DNA from 2 places in the Pectobacterium quasiaquaticum genome. Region 2 is predicted to be linked to the other one. Evidence: predicted binding sites of a transcription regulator. Region 2 holds the regulator's gene; the other holds the start of a gene.
What was found. The regulator Fur, encoded in region 2, represses iron uptake genes when iron is present. The targets are predictions, from matches to a motif close to ATAATAATGAGAACNACTATCAA.
Positions count from the first base shown of each region.

Region 1 (6,972 bases), 1.8 Mb from region 2:
TGGGCGGGACGCACGTTAACGGCCTGCGCCAAGGCTTGCTGGATGCGATGCGCGAGTTTTGCGAATTCCGCAATATTCTGCCGCGCGGCGTGAAGCTGAGTGCAGATGACATCTGGGAACGCTGTGCTTACGTGCTGTCGGTCAAAATGCAGGAACCGCAGTTTGCCGGGCAGACCAAAGAGCGTCTCTCTTCCCGTCAGTGCGCCGCGTTTGTGTCCGGCGTGGTGAAAGACGCTTTCAGCCTGTGGCTGAACCAGAACGTACAGGCTGCGGAGCAGTTGGCCGAGCTGGCGATTTCCAGTGCTCAGCGCCGTATGCGTGCCGCCAAAAAAGTGGTGCGTAAAAAGCTGACCAGTGGGCCTGCGCTGCCAGGCAAACTGGCGGATTGTACCTCGCAGGATCTCAACCGGACGGAACTGTTTCTGGTGGAAGGGGATTCGGCGGGCGGATCGGCGAAGCAGGCGCGCGAACGTGAATTCCAGGCGATCATGCCGCTGAAAGGTAAGATCCTGAATACCTGGGAAGTCTCCTCCGATGAGGTGCTGGCGTCGCAGGAAGTACACGATATTTCAGTCGCGATCGGTATCGATCCTGACAGCGCCGATCTCAGCCAACTGCGTTACGGCAAGATCTGTATTCTGGCGGATGCGGACTCCGATGGCCTGCACATTGCCACGCTGCTGTGTGCGCTGTTTGTCCGCCATTTCCGGGCGCTGGTTCAGGGCGGGCATGTTTATGTCGCGATGCCGCCGTTGTACCGCATCGATCTGGGCAAAGAAGTTTACTACGCGCTGGATGAAGAGGAAAAAGCGGGCGTGCTGGAGCAGCTTAAGCGTAAGAAAGGCAAGCCTAACGTGCAGCGCTTTAAAGGTCTGGGCGAAATGAACCCGCTACAGCTGCGCGAAACTACGCTGGATCCGAATACTCGCCGTCTGGTGCAGTTGACCATCAGCGAAGAGGATATCGATCAGACGATGGCGATGATGGATATGCTGCTAGCGAAGAAACGCTCGGAAGATCGCCGCAACTGGCTGCAAGAGAAAGGCGATAAGGCGGAGATCGAGGTCTAACGCTTGAGTAAACACCTCATCGAGGCAGGTATATTCGTTTATAAAAGTCACGCGGTGTATTATCGCAATAGTCAGCTAGTGGCGCGCATTACCTGCTTTCTCGATTTTATGAGCGAGGAACTCACAGAAAATCCGCTGTGAGGTGTTGCCCACAGCGGTAGAAAGGTACCTAAAACGTCGATCTGGCAAAGTGTTCGTCCAGGTGCCTGCGTTAATCAGCAAAATGCGCGCTTGCGCATAACACTATTGATTAAAAGTCCACATTCACACCCAGTTGGAAGGAACGACCAGGCTGCACGGAGAGGGCGCGGTCATACTGTCCCTGCCGATCGTTGGTTTCAATCTGACGGCTGCTGAGATAATCCCAATACTTACGGTCAGTCAGGTTATACACGCCACCGCTGACTTTCACGTTCTTGCTAATGCGATAGTAGGCGGTCAGGTCAACCATGCCATAGCCGGGAATGCGCATATATTCGGTATTCGAGGTGGCGATCGCGTTGCCAGCATTGGTATAGCTTTCGCGACTGGTATCCTTCGCCTGCTTACCTTTCTGGAAGGTAGATGTCAGGGCAGCACCGTAGCGTTGGGCAGGATCATCATAGGCGATACCTACCACGGCTTTCATTGGCGCAACGCTGTCGAGATCGACATAGCGGTCGCCGAGGTAGCGCGATTGCGATTGGCCTTTGGTGTAGCCAAACGCCAGCGTGGTGCTGAGCCCATCAACCGCTGGGAACCAGGTGCCTAGCTGTATTTTGCTGCTGACCTCACCACCGTAGATGTAGGCTTTATCGCGGTTTTCCGCCTGATATATCGTGCTGATATTACTTGGTACATTGACGAATTTATCGGGGTTGGCGCTACGACGGTAGCGGGTATTGGCGATAAAGTTCTTATACGTGTTGTAGAACAGCGCGGTACGGAAGGTGACCCCCTCCGTCGCTTCCCCTTTTAATCCCCACTCTACGTTGTTGCTGGTTTCCGTTTTGAGGTCGCTATTGCCGATAAAGGCATACTGAACTGGTCCGGCATAGTTGGCGTCCAGGTTGGTGCTGCCATAAAGCTGGCTGGCATCCGGGAACTGTGCGCCACGACGGTACTGCAAATAGGTTGTCAGCGTCGGCGTGATGTCATAGAGGAAGCTCAGAGACGGCAGGACTTGCGTATCGCTGTTGGCTTTGCCGTACAGTTTGTTGACATCGGATTCACTGATGACACTGCCGTCACCGCTCAGGCGAACCGTATTGGTCGGTTTGGTACGCTGGTGGATGGCGCGTACGGCAGGGACAACCGAGAAGGCGTGCCCCGCCAGATCCCACGTAGCGGTATCCTGCACAAAGCCGCCGACGGTGTAGCTGTTGCTATCGGCTTCTGGCTGCATGAGGTTATTGGCACCCGTTTGATTCGGTGATTGCCTGAACGGGCGCTCTGTCTTGCTTTGGCTGGCGTTAAGACCCCAACTGAACTCGTGGCGATCCCAGCTTTTCACCATATGGGTATCGAACCCATAGGTGGTGACATTGTAGTCAGAATAGACGCGGTGGCTATCTGCTGCCGCCATCCCTGTGGTTGCGGGCAGCCAGGTATTGTCGTGTGATTCGCTGTTTTGGAAGTAAATGCGGCTATCAACCAAATCGACCAGCGTGTTGTTAACGGGCGTCCAGCGATCTTTCAGGCTGGCGGTCCAACGGCGTGTCTCGCTGCTCTGTTGCGCCGTGCCGTAAATGGTGTTGTTGCTGCTTGGCAGACTACCCCAGTAGTCATAATGGGTGTGGTTAGTTTTATGGTAATAATCCAGCGTACCGGTGAGCTGATGCTCATCGTTAGCCTGCCAAATACCGGACGCCAAAATGGCGTTAGAGTGCCAGTTGGCGGGGTAAGCGGCGATCTCGTCGCTGTTATTACGCGTTTGCTGGCCGTCGCGGCGGCTGAGCACGACAATGCCGCGCAGTTCGTCATCACCGCCTGCGGCGGTGATGCCATTATGCCAACCATGGTTGGCGGAATCGTAGTCACTCTGGAAACCGAAGTAGTCCTGCTTGCCTGCTTTTAGGTAATTATCGGCAGATTTTGGCCGAAAGGAGACGCTGCCCCCGAGTGCGTTGACCGTATTTTCTGCGGAGGTGACGCCCGACTCAATATCGACGCTGCTGTACACGTAAGGGTCGATATAGTCCCGTCCCATGCCGAAGGTATTGAATCCGGCACGGCTGGCGTAGCTGCGGCCCGTGGCATTAGGCAGGGCGATGCCATCGGTATCGATCGCTACACGGTTGCTTTCAATGCCGCGAATGTTGTAGCCCGTGTAACCGCCGCGGTCGAAGCCGCTTTTCCCTGTATTGCTGCCGCCGCTGGATCCTGTTGCGCTCACCAAAGGTTGATAGCGCATGATCGTGCCGAAATTGTTGCCGCCTTCTCTTTGCATGTCTGCGGCAGTCAGCGTCGTAATTGAACCGGCTTTTTTCTCGACTTTTGGCGAGTGAACCGTCATCACATCGTCAGTCTGTCCCGTTTTCGACGCCGAATCGTCTTGATTCTTCACGTTGAGTGCGTTGTTACCTGTGGTGCTATCCGCTGCCATCCCGTTCAGCGCAACGCCAGTCAAGATGCCGGTGAGAAGAATTTTATTTAAATTCTTGTTAATTAACATAATGATACTCTGCTATAAGGTTGTTCTGGCCAGCGGCGTTGGGGAAACATGGCGTGCTGGTCGCTAACGTCTGCAAGGGAAATGCAAAACGGCAAATAACATTAATTATCATGTGGTAATGATAACCATTATCAATATGCTAAGCATTATCATCTGATGTTGCAACGATGATGAATAATTCTTAATGAAACGGGATGGTTGCTATCAAAATGAAAGCGACTGGCTATGCCTCAATGAGGCGTAATGAAATGACTGACTTATGAAACCGAACACTACGAGCTGGACGATGATGAAGCGCTTAACCGCGAGTACCCGGACTCATTCTGGATACCGGCTAAAGAAGTACGTGACTCACTCCTGTGGCGCGGTTCCCTGCGAATGGTTCCCTGTGACATCACCTCATTAGATAAGGTACTATTCTCGCCAAACATACCGCCGCTATGGCGTGCCGGAAAGCGTAACCATCGCGCCGCGATGTGAGGGAAGTGAGATAAATGAGTGAGATGACTCATGACGGCGCAGAAAGCCTTGCGCTGCGCACGTTTACCGAAAATGCATACCTAAATTATTCCATGTACGTCATCATGGACAGGGCATTGCCGTTCATTGGCGATGGCCTGAAGCCTGTGCAGCGTCGCATCGTGTATGCGATGTCCGAGCTGGGACTGAATGCCAGCGCCAAATTCAAAAAATCTGCCCGTACCGTGGGTGACGTGCTGGGTAAATACCATCCGCACGGCGACAGCGCCTGCTATGAAGCAATGGTGCTGATGGCGCAGCCGTTCTCGTACCGCTATCCGCTGGTGGATGGTCAGGGGAACTGGGGGGCACCGGACGACCCGAAATCCTTCGCCGCCATGCGTTATACCGAATCGCGGCTGTCCAAATATGCGGAACTGCTGCTGTCCGAACTCGGGCAGGGCACGGTCGATTACACCCCGAACTTTGACGGCACGATGCAAGAGCCGAAGATGCTGCCTGCGCGTCTGCCGAATATTCTGCTGAACGGCACCACCGGAATCGCCGTAGGGATGGCCACGGACATACCGCCGCACAACGTGCGTGAAGTCGCCGCCGCTGCGGTAATGCTGCTGGAAAACCCGAAGGCCTCGCTGGACGAGTTATTGCAGCATGTTCAAGGGCCGGATTTCCCAACAGAAGCTGAAATCATCACGCCACGCGATGAAGTGCGCAAACTCTACCAGAATGGCCGTGGTTCCGTGCGTATGCGTGCGGTGTGGAAGAAAGAAGACGGTGATGTCGTGATTACCGCGCTGCCACATCAGGTTTCTGGTGCCAAAGTGCTGGAGCAGATTGCCAGCCAGATGCGTGCGAAGAAGCTGCCGATGGTCGAAGACCTGCGTGATGAATCGGATCACGAGAATCCAACCCGTCTGGTATTGGTGCCGCGCTCGAACCGGATCGATATGGATCAGGTGATGAACCACCTGTTCGCCACGACCGATCTGGAAAAAAGCTATCGCGTTAACATGAACATGATCGGTCTGGATGGTCGCCCGAGCGTGAAAGGGCTGGTCGAGATCCTGAGTGAATGGCTGGTCTTCCGTCGCGATACCGTGTGCCGCCGTCTGAACTACCGTCTGGAAAAAGTGCTCAAGCGCCTGCATATCCTTGAAGGTTTGCTGATCGCGTTCCTGAATATCGATGAAGTCATTCATATCATCCGCACGGAAGATGAACCGAAGCCCGTTCTGATGCGCCAGTTCAGCCTGAGTGAAACACAGGCTGAAGCGATCCTGGAGCTGAAATTACGTCATTTGGCCAAGCTGGAAGAGGTGAAAATCCGCGGTGAGCAGGGCGATTTGGCAAAAGAGCGCGATCAGCTTCAAGCACTGCTGGCGTCAGACCGTAAGCTCAGTAACCTGATTAAGAAAGAAATTCAGTCCGATGCGCAAGTCTATGGTGACGATCGTCGTTCTCCGCTGCATGAACGCAGCGAAGCCAAAGCGATGAACGAGCACGAGTTAACGCCTTCCGAACCGGTCACCATTGTGCTGTCGGAAATGGGCTGGGTACGCAGTGCCAAAGGGCATGATATCGACCCAACTGGGCTGAGTTATAAAGCGGGTGATAGCTTCCGTGATGCTGCGAAAGGGAAAAGCAATCAGCCTGTGGTGTTTATTGACTCTACTGGCCGCAGCTATGCACTGGATCAGAATGAGTTGCCTTCTGCTCGTGGTCAGGGTGAACCGCTAACAAGTAAACGCACGCTGCCGCCGGGTGCGAAGGTGGAACAAGTGCTGATGGCCGCAGACGATCAACTGCTACTGATGGCATCGGATGCAGGCTATGGTTTTGTGTGTACCTTCAGTGATTTGGTGACGCGTAACCGCGCAGGAAAAACGCTGATCACGCTGCCGGATAATGCGAAGGTGCTGGCACCGATCGAGATCAACGGCGACGATAATCTGCTGATGGCGATCACTGCCGCAGGCAGAATGCTGCTGTTCCCTGTATCCGAGCTGCCACAGCTGTCGAAAGGCAAGGGCAACAAGATTGTCTCCATCTCTTCGGCTGATTTTGCGGAAGGCAAAGATCGTCTGGCTCAGTTGCTTCTATTACCGCCGCAGGCTTCTGTCACGCTCTACGTTGGTAAGCGCAAACAGTTGCTACGCCCCAATGATTTTCAGAATTATCAGGGCAAACGCGGACTGAAAGGCACGTTGCTGCGTGGGTTAAAAGGTATTGACCGGATTGAGGTGGATGCACCCCAGCAGGTTGACACCACCGGCAGCAGTGAAGAATAACGCTTCCGTATTGTCTTGTGCATGTTGAGAAAGGCGGTGTCATATCGCCTTTCTTTAGTTTCTGGTTGCCATCCCGCTGCAAATTGAATCACCGTGTGTTTTAGCGCGGAATCGCTATACTAGCGGCGGCTGTCGGCTCATGAGGTTGCTATGTTATCCATTTTGCGTTTTTTTATTGTCATTATATTTTCGATTTTGATCTGTATTTTTGGCTTGTTTTACTGCCTGTTCAGCCCTCGAAATCCCCGCCATGTCGCGACCTTCGGCCATCTTTTTGGTCGCTTGTCTGTGGTGTTTGGCTTGAAAGTAGAAATGCGGATACCGGAAGAAGCGGCGCATTACGGCAACTGCATCTATATCGCGAACCATCAGAACAACTACGATATGGTCACGGTATCTAGCGCGGTTCAGCCTCGTACCGTTACCGTGGGTAAGAAAAGCCTGCTGTGGATCCCGTTCTTCGGGCCACTTTATTGGCTGA
Region 1 is NZ_CP065177.1:407,365-414,336, forward strand. Features, by position in the region: gene parE (DNA topoisomerase IV subunit B) at 1-1,070, shown strand, start outside; gene IG609_RS01925 (TonB-dependent receptor domain-containing protein) at 1,321-3,723, opposite strand; gene parC (DNA topoisomerase IV subunit A) at 4,218-6,491, shown strand; gene IG609_RS01935 (1-acylglycerol-3-phosphate O-acyltransferase) at 6,642-6,972, shown strand, end outside.
Region 1: a site for Fur is predicted at 3,836-3,858, ahead of IG609_RS01925 (TonB-dependent receptor domain-containing protein). Genes of this name have one in related genera too.

Region 2 (6,972 bases):
ATTCGCGGCGGCGATTCTCCCTATCTGGACGATTCCTACCGCGATTCGCTATTGCGTCAATTCCCGGCAGCGCGTGCGCATGTGATCAGCGGTGCTGGACACTGGGTTCATTCAGAAAAACCCGATGCGGTTTTGCGCACTATCCACCGTTTTCTGGACACGAATTAACCAGACGACACTGACACTGGCGGATTCATGATAACGGCGGCAGTTATCCGTTGTCGCCGCCAGTGCGGCTAGGGTATGATGGCGCCCGCAGTAGAGGGACGGCTGATTCAGCCACAAGCATTGTAACCACTTCATCAAAATGCACGCATAATTTCCCGATATGTTTCACAGATAGAAAACCACCACCTGACAACCCTATATCAGGATGAGAATAGGCATCGGTTTTATCTTTTGAACAAGACGGACAGCGCCGTGTGTTTTGGTCCGAATACCTTGCAGTATCATTACTTATGGCAAAAGAACAAACGGATCGCACCACACTGGATCTGTTCGCAGACGAGCGTCGTCCGGGCCGCCCCAAGACCAACCCGCTCACGCGTGACGAACAACTAAGAATCAACAAGCGTAATCAACTACGTCGCGATAAAGTTCGTGGGTTGCGCCGTGTTGAATTAAAAATTAACAGCGACGCCGTCGATATCCTGAACAGCCTTGCTGAAGAGCGGAACATTAGCCGCAGTGAATTGATTGAAGAGATGCTGCTGGCACAGTTGGCCGAGCAGCAATCCTGATTGACGTAATCTGATATTTATATAACGTTGTATTTAAATAACTTAAGTATTCACCTCTTGTGCGGCGCCATTCCTGACGCCGCCTGAACATTCACCCAAGATTACACACGCTATCTCAGATTAAAACGACGCTTAGAATTTTTCCCAGTTGTCGTTACTGGGCGGTAGTGCCTTACCTGTACGCGGGGCAATCACTGGCGTTTTCTGCACAGGTTTTGCCGTCATTTGCAGTCCTGACTGCGTATCAGACAGTTGGAACAGCGATACAGTCTGGTTCAACAGCGCCGCCTGCTCTTCCAGCGACAAGGCTGCTGACGAGGCCTGTTCAACCAACGCGGCGTTTTGCTGCGTTACGCTGTCCATTTCCGCCACCGCCTGACCAACCTGTGCTATCCCTTTGCTTTGTTCTTCCGATGCCGACGCAATTTCACCCATGATATCCGTCACGTTGGTTACCGCACGGACGATATTCTGCATGGTGTCACCCGCGTCGCTAACCAGATTAGAACCAGTATCCACACAGCGAACAGACTCAGAAATCAGTCCTTCAATCTCTTTCGCCGCCTGCGCACTACGCTGCGCCAGACTGCGTACTTCGCCCGCCACCACGGCAAACCCGCGACCTTGTTCACCTGCACGCGCCGCTTCTACTGCCGCGTTCAGCGCCAGAATGTTGGTCTGGAACGCGATGCCGTTAATCACGGTGGTGATCTCTGCGATTTTTCTCGAGCTGCCGGAGATTTCCGCCATGGTTTTCACCACGTTCTCAACGATTTCACCGCCCTTCTTCGCCGTTGTCGAAGCTTGCAATGCCAGTTGGCTGGCATGGTTGGCATTTTCGGCGTTCTGTTTCACCGTTGCTGTCAGTTGCTCCATGCTCGCCGCGGTTTCTTCCAGCGCGGAAGCCTGCTCTTCGGTACGTGAAGACAGATCGTTGTTGCCTGCGGCAATCTCAGAAGCGCCCTGATAGATGGAATCCGTGCTGTTTCTGATCGTGCTAACCGTGCTGGCCAAACTCCCCTGCATTTCACGCAGCAATGGGAACAAGCGACCGACACAGTTATTACCAAAGTCCAGAATCGGTTTACCCAAATGACCAGAAGCAATCGCGCTAAAGTGATAACGCAGATCGTTCAATGGACGAACCAGACACATCACCAGATAGCGGTCGGTCAGGAATAGCATAATCAGACCGATAACCAATCCACTCAGTAAAATGTTCTGCCCAATCGTGGTGATTTGTTCAAAACGAACACCCGCTGCATCAAATTTCTCTGCGCTGGCGTTACTGAATGCGGAGAGAGAGACGCCAAACTGACGGCTCAATGGCGGCACAACATTCTTGGCCTGATTTTGGTAGTCATCCAGCGCGTTGGAAGCGGCCTTCTGGTAAAGCGGTTCAACCCCCTGAGTCACGAGGTTATTCCAGTCACGGCTGACGGCCTGTACTAGCGCAGCATCCAGATCCGCATGGTCGATAGCATTAAACGCCACCAAATCAGATTTCAGTTTATCCAGCGCGACAAGTGCTGAAGCCTGCTCTTTATCTGCGGTGGCATTATCACCGCTGCGACGAGCGTCAACCGCACGCGCCAGACGGGTTACCATACGGAAATATTGATCGTTGCCCTGGTTGATAAAATTCATATTCTGAACCAACAAAGTGCTGGTTTTTGAGGTCGCCGTCATCTCTTTAAAAGAGAACATGGTATATATCGATACGCCCCCCCAAAGAACACAAAAAATGCCCAGCACCCATAGCATCGCGGTTCTGATGGCAATATTTTTTATAAGTTTCATCGTTCACTCCAAATCAGGAAAATGGTTAAAAAGATTTTTATCGCTAATCAACCGATATGAATCAGAAAATTCATAACATGAAACAAGTCACTTCTCCCTAGCGTTCACATTTCACCGAGTTGAAAACTCAAAAACCACGCTAATTCATCGGCTAAATACAGAGAATATTTAGCGTTCTCGCTACATTTATTAATATAAATTTTCATACTGAAAATAAACCCACCTATTTTTATAGATATAAGCTATCTAATCATAGGCTTGCGAGATAATTCACCGCACGCATCCTGCGGGCGTTAGCATGGACATGTTATTAGGCGACAGGGCAGTTTGAATGCAATTTCACTTTATTCTTTAACATCAAAAGAATACCTCCCTTATAGACTTGCATTACTTCAGTTGCAAATGGTTATAATTCTTATTCCCATTCATTGGGAATATTCCCGAGAAATGTGCCAGATTTTCAATTCTATAAAAACATTATCTTTTGTACGCATTTTATTCCCCACGAATAGTCATGTTCAATTCCATAGTTTTATAATCCACAAACAGAAGCCTGCTTTTAATTACAACCGAAACAAACCATAAAATAAAAAGTACATTCATAAAAAATGAAACGCCGTTATAAATAAACAACCATAAATTTATTAAGGGAATGTACACATAATCTCAGACGACAACATGATCCCTATTCATTATAGGAAATTTTGCATCAGTCGCGATGTTTTCGTTTTCTGACTTACCTCGCATTTCACACACTCTTGATTTACGCATCCTTACCGATACGAGTTTCTCCCGATGTGAGTGTCTGTTATTATTAACAGATAAGTGGGTGAAACATTACACCATACCATTAGGAATCAAGAGGTTATTCAATTCATGGCACTCATCGGAATATTCTTTGGCAGTGATACTGGCAACACTGAAAACATCGCCAAAACGATTCAACAGCAGTTAGGAACCAACGTCGCTGATGTTCATGACATCGCCAAAAGCAGCAAAGAAGACCTCGAAGGTTTCGATATTCTGCTGCTGGGTATTCCAACCTGGTATTACGGTGAAGCTCAGTGCGATTGGGATGACTTCTTCCCGTCGCTGGAAGAAGTGGATTTCACAGGAAAATTGGTTGCCCTGTTTGGCTGCGGCGATCAGGAAGACTATGCAGAATACTTCTGTGATGCCATGGGCACCATCCGTGACATTATTGAGCCTCGCGGTGCGACAATTATCGGCCACTGGCCAACAGACGGCTATTACTTTGAAGCCTCTAAAGGACTCGCTGACGACAATCACTTCATCGGCTTGGCTATCGATGAAGACCGTCAGCCTGAACTGACCAGCGAACGCGTAACGACGTGGGTGAAACAGATCAGCGATGAGTTGAACCTGGAAGAACTGGTGGGTTAAGCCATTTCGGCTCTGATAATCCCGATCAGAGCCGAAACAGAATTGATAGATAAAACCTTTGATAATAATTGATACATTTTTTTAACTTCTATCAGTAAACCTGTACAATAATCCCATCGGCTTTGTATGTGCATCAACATTTCCTCATTCATCAACAACGGATTGCGTTGTATACCAATAGTGTGAATGGGGACAATATTGTTAACATTCGCTTGTTTTCATTTTGTATGCGCGGTTCTATAATTGAGACGCTTTTGCATTTTTTGCGCCGACCGATGTCATAGGCTAGGCAGCCTCCATTGATAAGTAAGCAACAGGATTAAACCCGCATGACTGACAACAATACCGCATTAAAGAAGGCCGGCCTAAAAGTCACTCTTCCAAGACTGAAAATACTGGAAGTGTTACAGGACCCTGTCTGCCATCACGTCAGTGCGGAAGATTTATATAAAAAACTGATTGATATGGGCGAAGAGATTGGTCTTGCTACCGTCTATCGCGTGCTCAACCAGTTTGATGATGCGGGTATCGTAACCCGTCATAACTTCGAAGGTGGCAAATCCGTCTTTGAATTGACGCAGCAGCATCATCACGATCACTTAATTTGCCTCGACTGTGGCAAAGTCATTGAATTCCGAGATGAATCTATCGAAGCACGTCAGCGCGAGATCGCAGAAAGACACGGCATCAAACTGTCCAACCACAGTCTGTATCTTTATGGGCATTGCAGTGAAGGGGATTGCCGAGAGGATGAAACCCTGCACGATTCAACACGATAAATCGACCGCATAAAAAATAAAACCGCCGAGGCGGTTTTATTTTTGTCTTCTTACCGCTGGCCTTAGCCTACCCAGGTATCACGTAGCCCAACCGTACGGTTAAACACCAGATGTTCTGCACTGGAGTAAACGCGGTCAGCACAGAAATAACCTTCACGCTCAAACTGATACGCTTTCTCAGCTTCTGCCTGCGCCAGGCTTGCTTCTACAAAACCTTGCGTAATTTTCAGTGAATCTGGATTAATCGTCGACAGGAAGTCTTCCGCCGCGCCCGGGTTTGCCACACTGAACAGGCGATCGTACAAGCGGAATTCAGCGGGTACCGCGTGTGCCGCAGAAACCCAGTGGATAACGCCTTTCACTTTACGACCATCAGCCGGATCTTTGCTCAACGTTTCCGCATCATAGCTACAGTAGATCGTGGTGATAGTGCCCTGCTCGTCTTTTTCAATGCGCTCTGCTTTGATCACATAAGCGTTACGCAGACGCACTTCTTTACCCAGCACCAGACGCTTGTACTGCTTGTTGGCTTCTTCACGGAAGTCAGCACGATCGATGTAAACTTCGCGACTGAATGCGACCTGACGTGAACCCATTTCTGGCTTGTTCGGATGGTTTGGCATCGCGACAAACTCTTCGTGCTCGGCTGACAGATTCTCGACAACGACTTTGACCGGATCCAGCACCGCCATGGCGCGCGGAGCGTTCTCATTCAGATCATCGCGGATACAGGACTCAAGCGCGGCCATTTCCACGTTGTTATCCTGTTTCGTTACGCCGATGCGCGCACAGAATTCACGGATAGAGGCTGCGCTGTAACCACGACGACGCAGACCAGAGATGGTCGGCATACGCGGATCGTCCCATCCTTCAACGACGTTTTCCACCACCAGTTGATTCAGCTTACGCTTGGACATAATCGCGTATTCGAGATTGAGGCGGGAGAACTCGTACTGACGTGGATGGCAAGGAATGGTGATGTTATCCAGCACCCAGTCATACAGACGGCGGTTGTCCTGGAATTCCAGCGTACACAGCGAATGCGTGATCCCTTCCAGCGCATCGGAAATGCAGTGGGTGAAGTCATACATCGGGTAGATGCACCACTTGTTGCCCGTCTGATGATGATCGGCAAATTTAATGCGATACAACACCGGATCGCGCATCACGATAAAGGACGATGCCATATCGATTTTTGCACGCAGACAGGCTGTACCTTCCGCAAAACCACCGTTACGCATTTTTTCAAACAGCGTCAGGTTTTCCTGCACGGTGCGATCGCGATAAGGGCTGTTTTTGCCTGGAGCCGTCAACGTACCACGGTATTCGCGAATCTGCTCAGGCGTCAGTTCATCAACGTAAGCCAGCCCTTTACCGATCAGCTCAACCGCATAAGCGTGCAGTTGATCGAAATAATCAGAAGAATAGCGAACGTCGCCGCTCCATGAAAAACCCAGCCACTCGACGTCACGTTTGATCGACTCAACGTATTCGATGTCTTCTTTTACCGGATTGGTATCGTCAAAACGCAGGTTGCATTGCCCCTGATAGTCACGCGCGATACCAAAATTCAGGCAAATAGACTTTGCATGCCCAATATGCAGATAGCCGTTCGGCTCTGGCGGGAAACGCGTCTGAATATGGTCATGCTTACCGGACGCCAGATCTTCATCAATAATCTGACGGATAAAGTTGGTTGGGCGGGCTTCAGCCTCACTCATTCTTCATTCCTCAATGCTAAAACGACGTATAACCGACAATGATCCAACAAGCTACGCTGGGAAACAACCGTTAGTTTCATTTAATTATTCATAACGAAAAAAAAGGGCGAGATTGCTATCTCGCCCTATCCATTTCATCGGTATAACACCGCGTTAAACGATCAACATCGTCGTATTACACCTTGTCATTATATCTTGTCATACTCTGCTTTCAGCGCGGTCGCTATCGATTCAGCCTGCGTACCTACCACAATCTGTACGCTCTGCTTATTCAGACGAATAACGCCCGCCGCACCAAGACGTTTTGCCTGTGCATCATCAACCAGAGAAGAATCAGCCACGTTCAAACGCAGACGTGTGATACAGGCATCAATGCCCGTCAGATTGGCTTTTCCGCCAAGCGCCTGCAAATAGCCCCGCGCCAGCGTCGCCGTATCACTTGATTTCGCGCCCGCAGACGCCGTGCTCACGTCATAGCCATCGGCTTCACTACCGCTCACAGCCAGCTCACGCCCTGGCGTTAACAGA
Region 2 is NZ_CP065177.1:3,091,863-3,098,834, forward strand. Features, by position in the region: gene ybfF (esterase) at 1-168, shown strand, start outside; gene ybfE (LexA regulated protein) at 459-740, shown strand; gene IG609_RS14160 (methyl-accepting chemotaxis protein) at 873-2,540, opposite strand; gene fldA (flavodoxin FldA) at 3,417-3,944, shown strand; gene fur (ferric iron uptake transcriptional regulator) at 4,274-4,723, shown strand; gene glnS (glutamine--tRNA ligase) at 4,786-6,444, opposite strand; gene nagE (N-acetylglucosamine-specific PTS transporter subunit IIBC) at 6,633-6,972, opposite strand, start outside.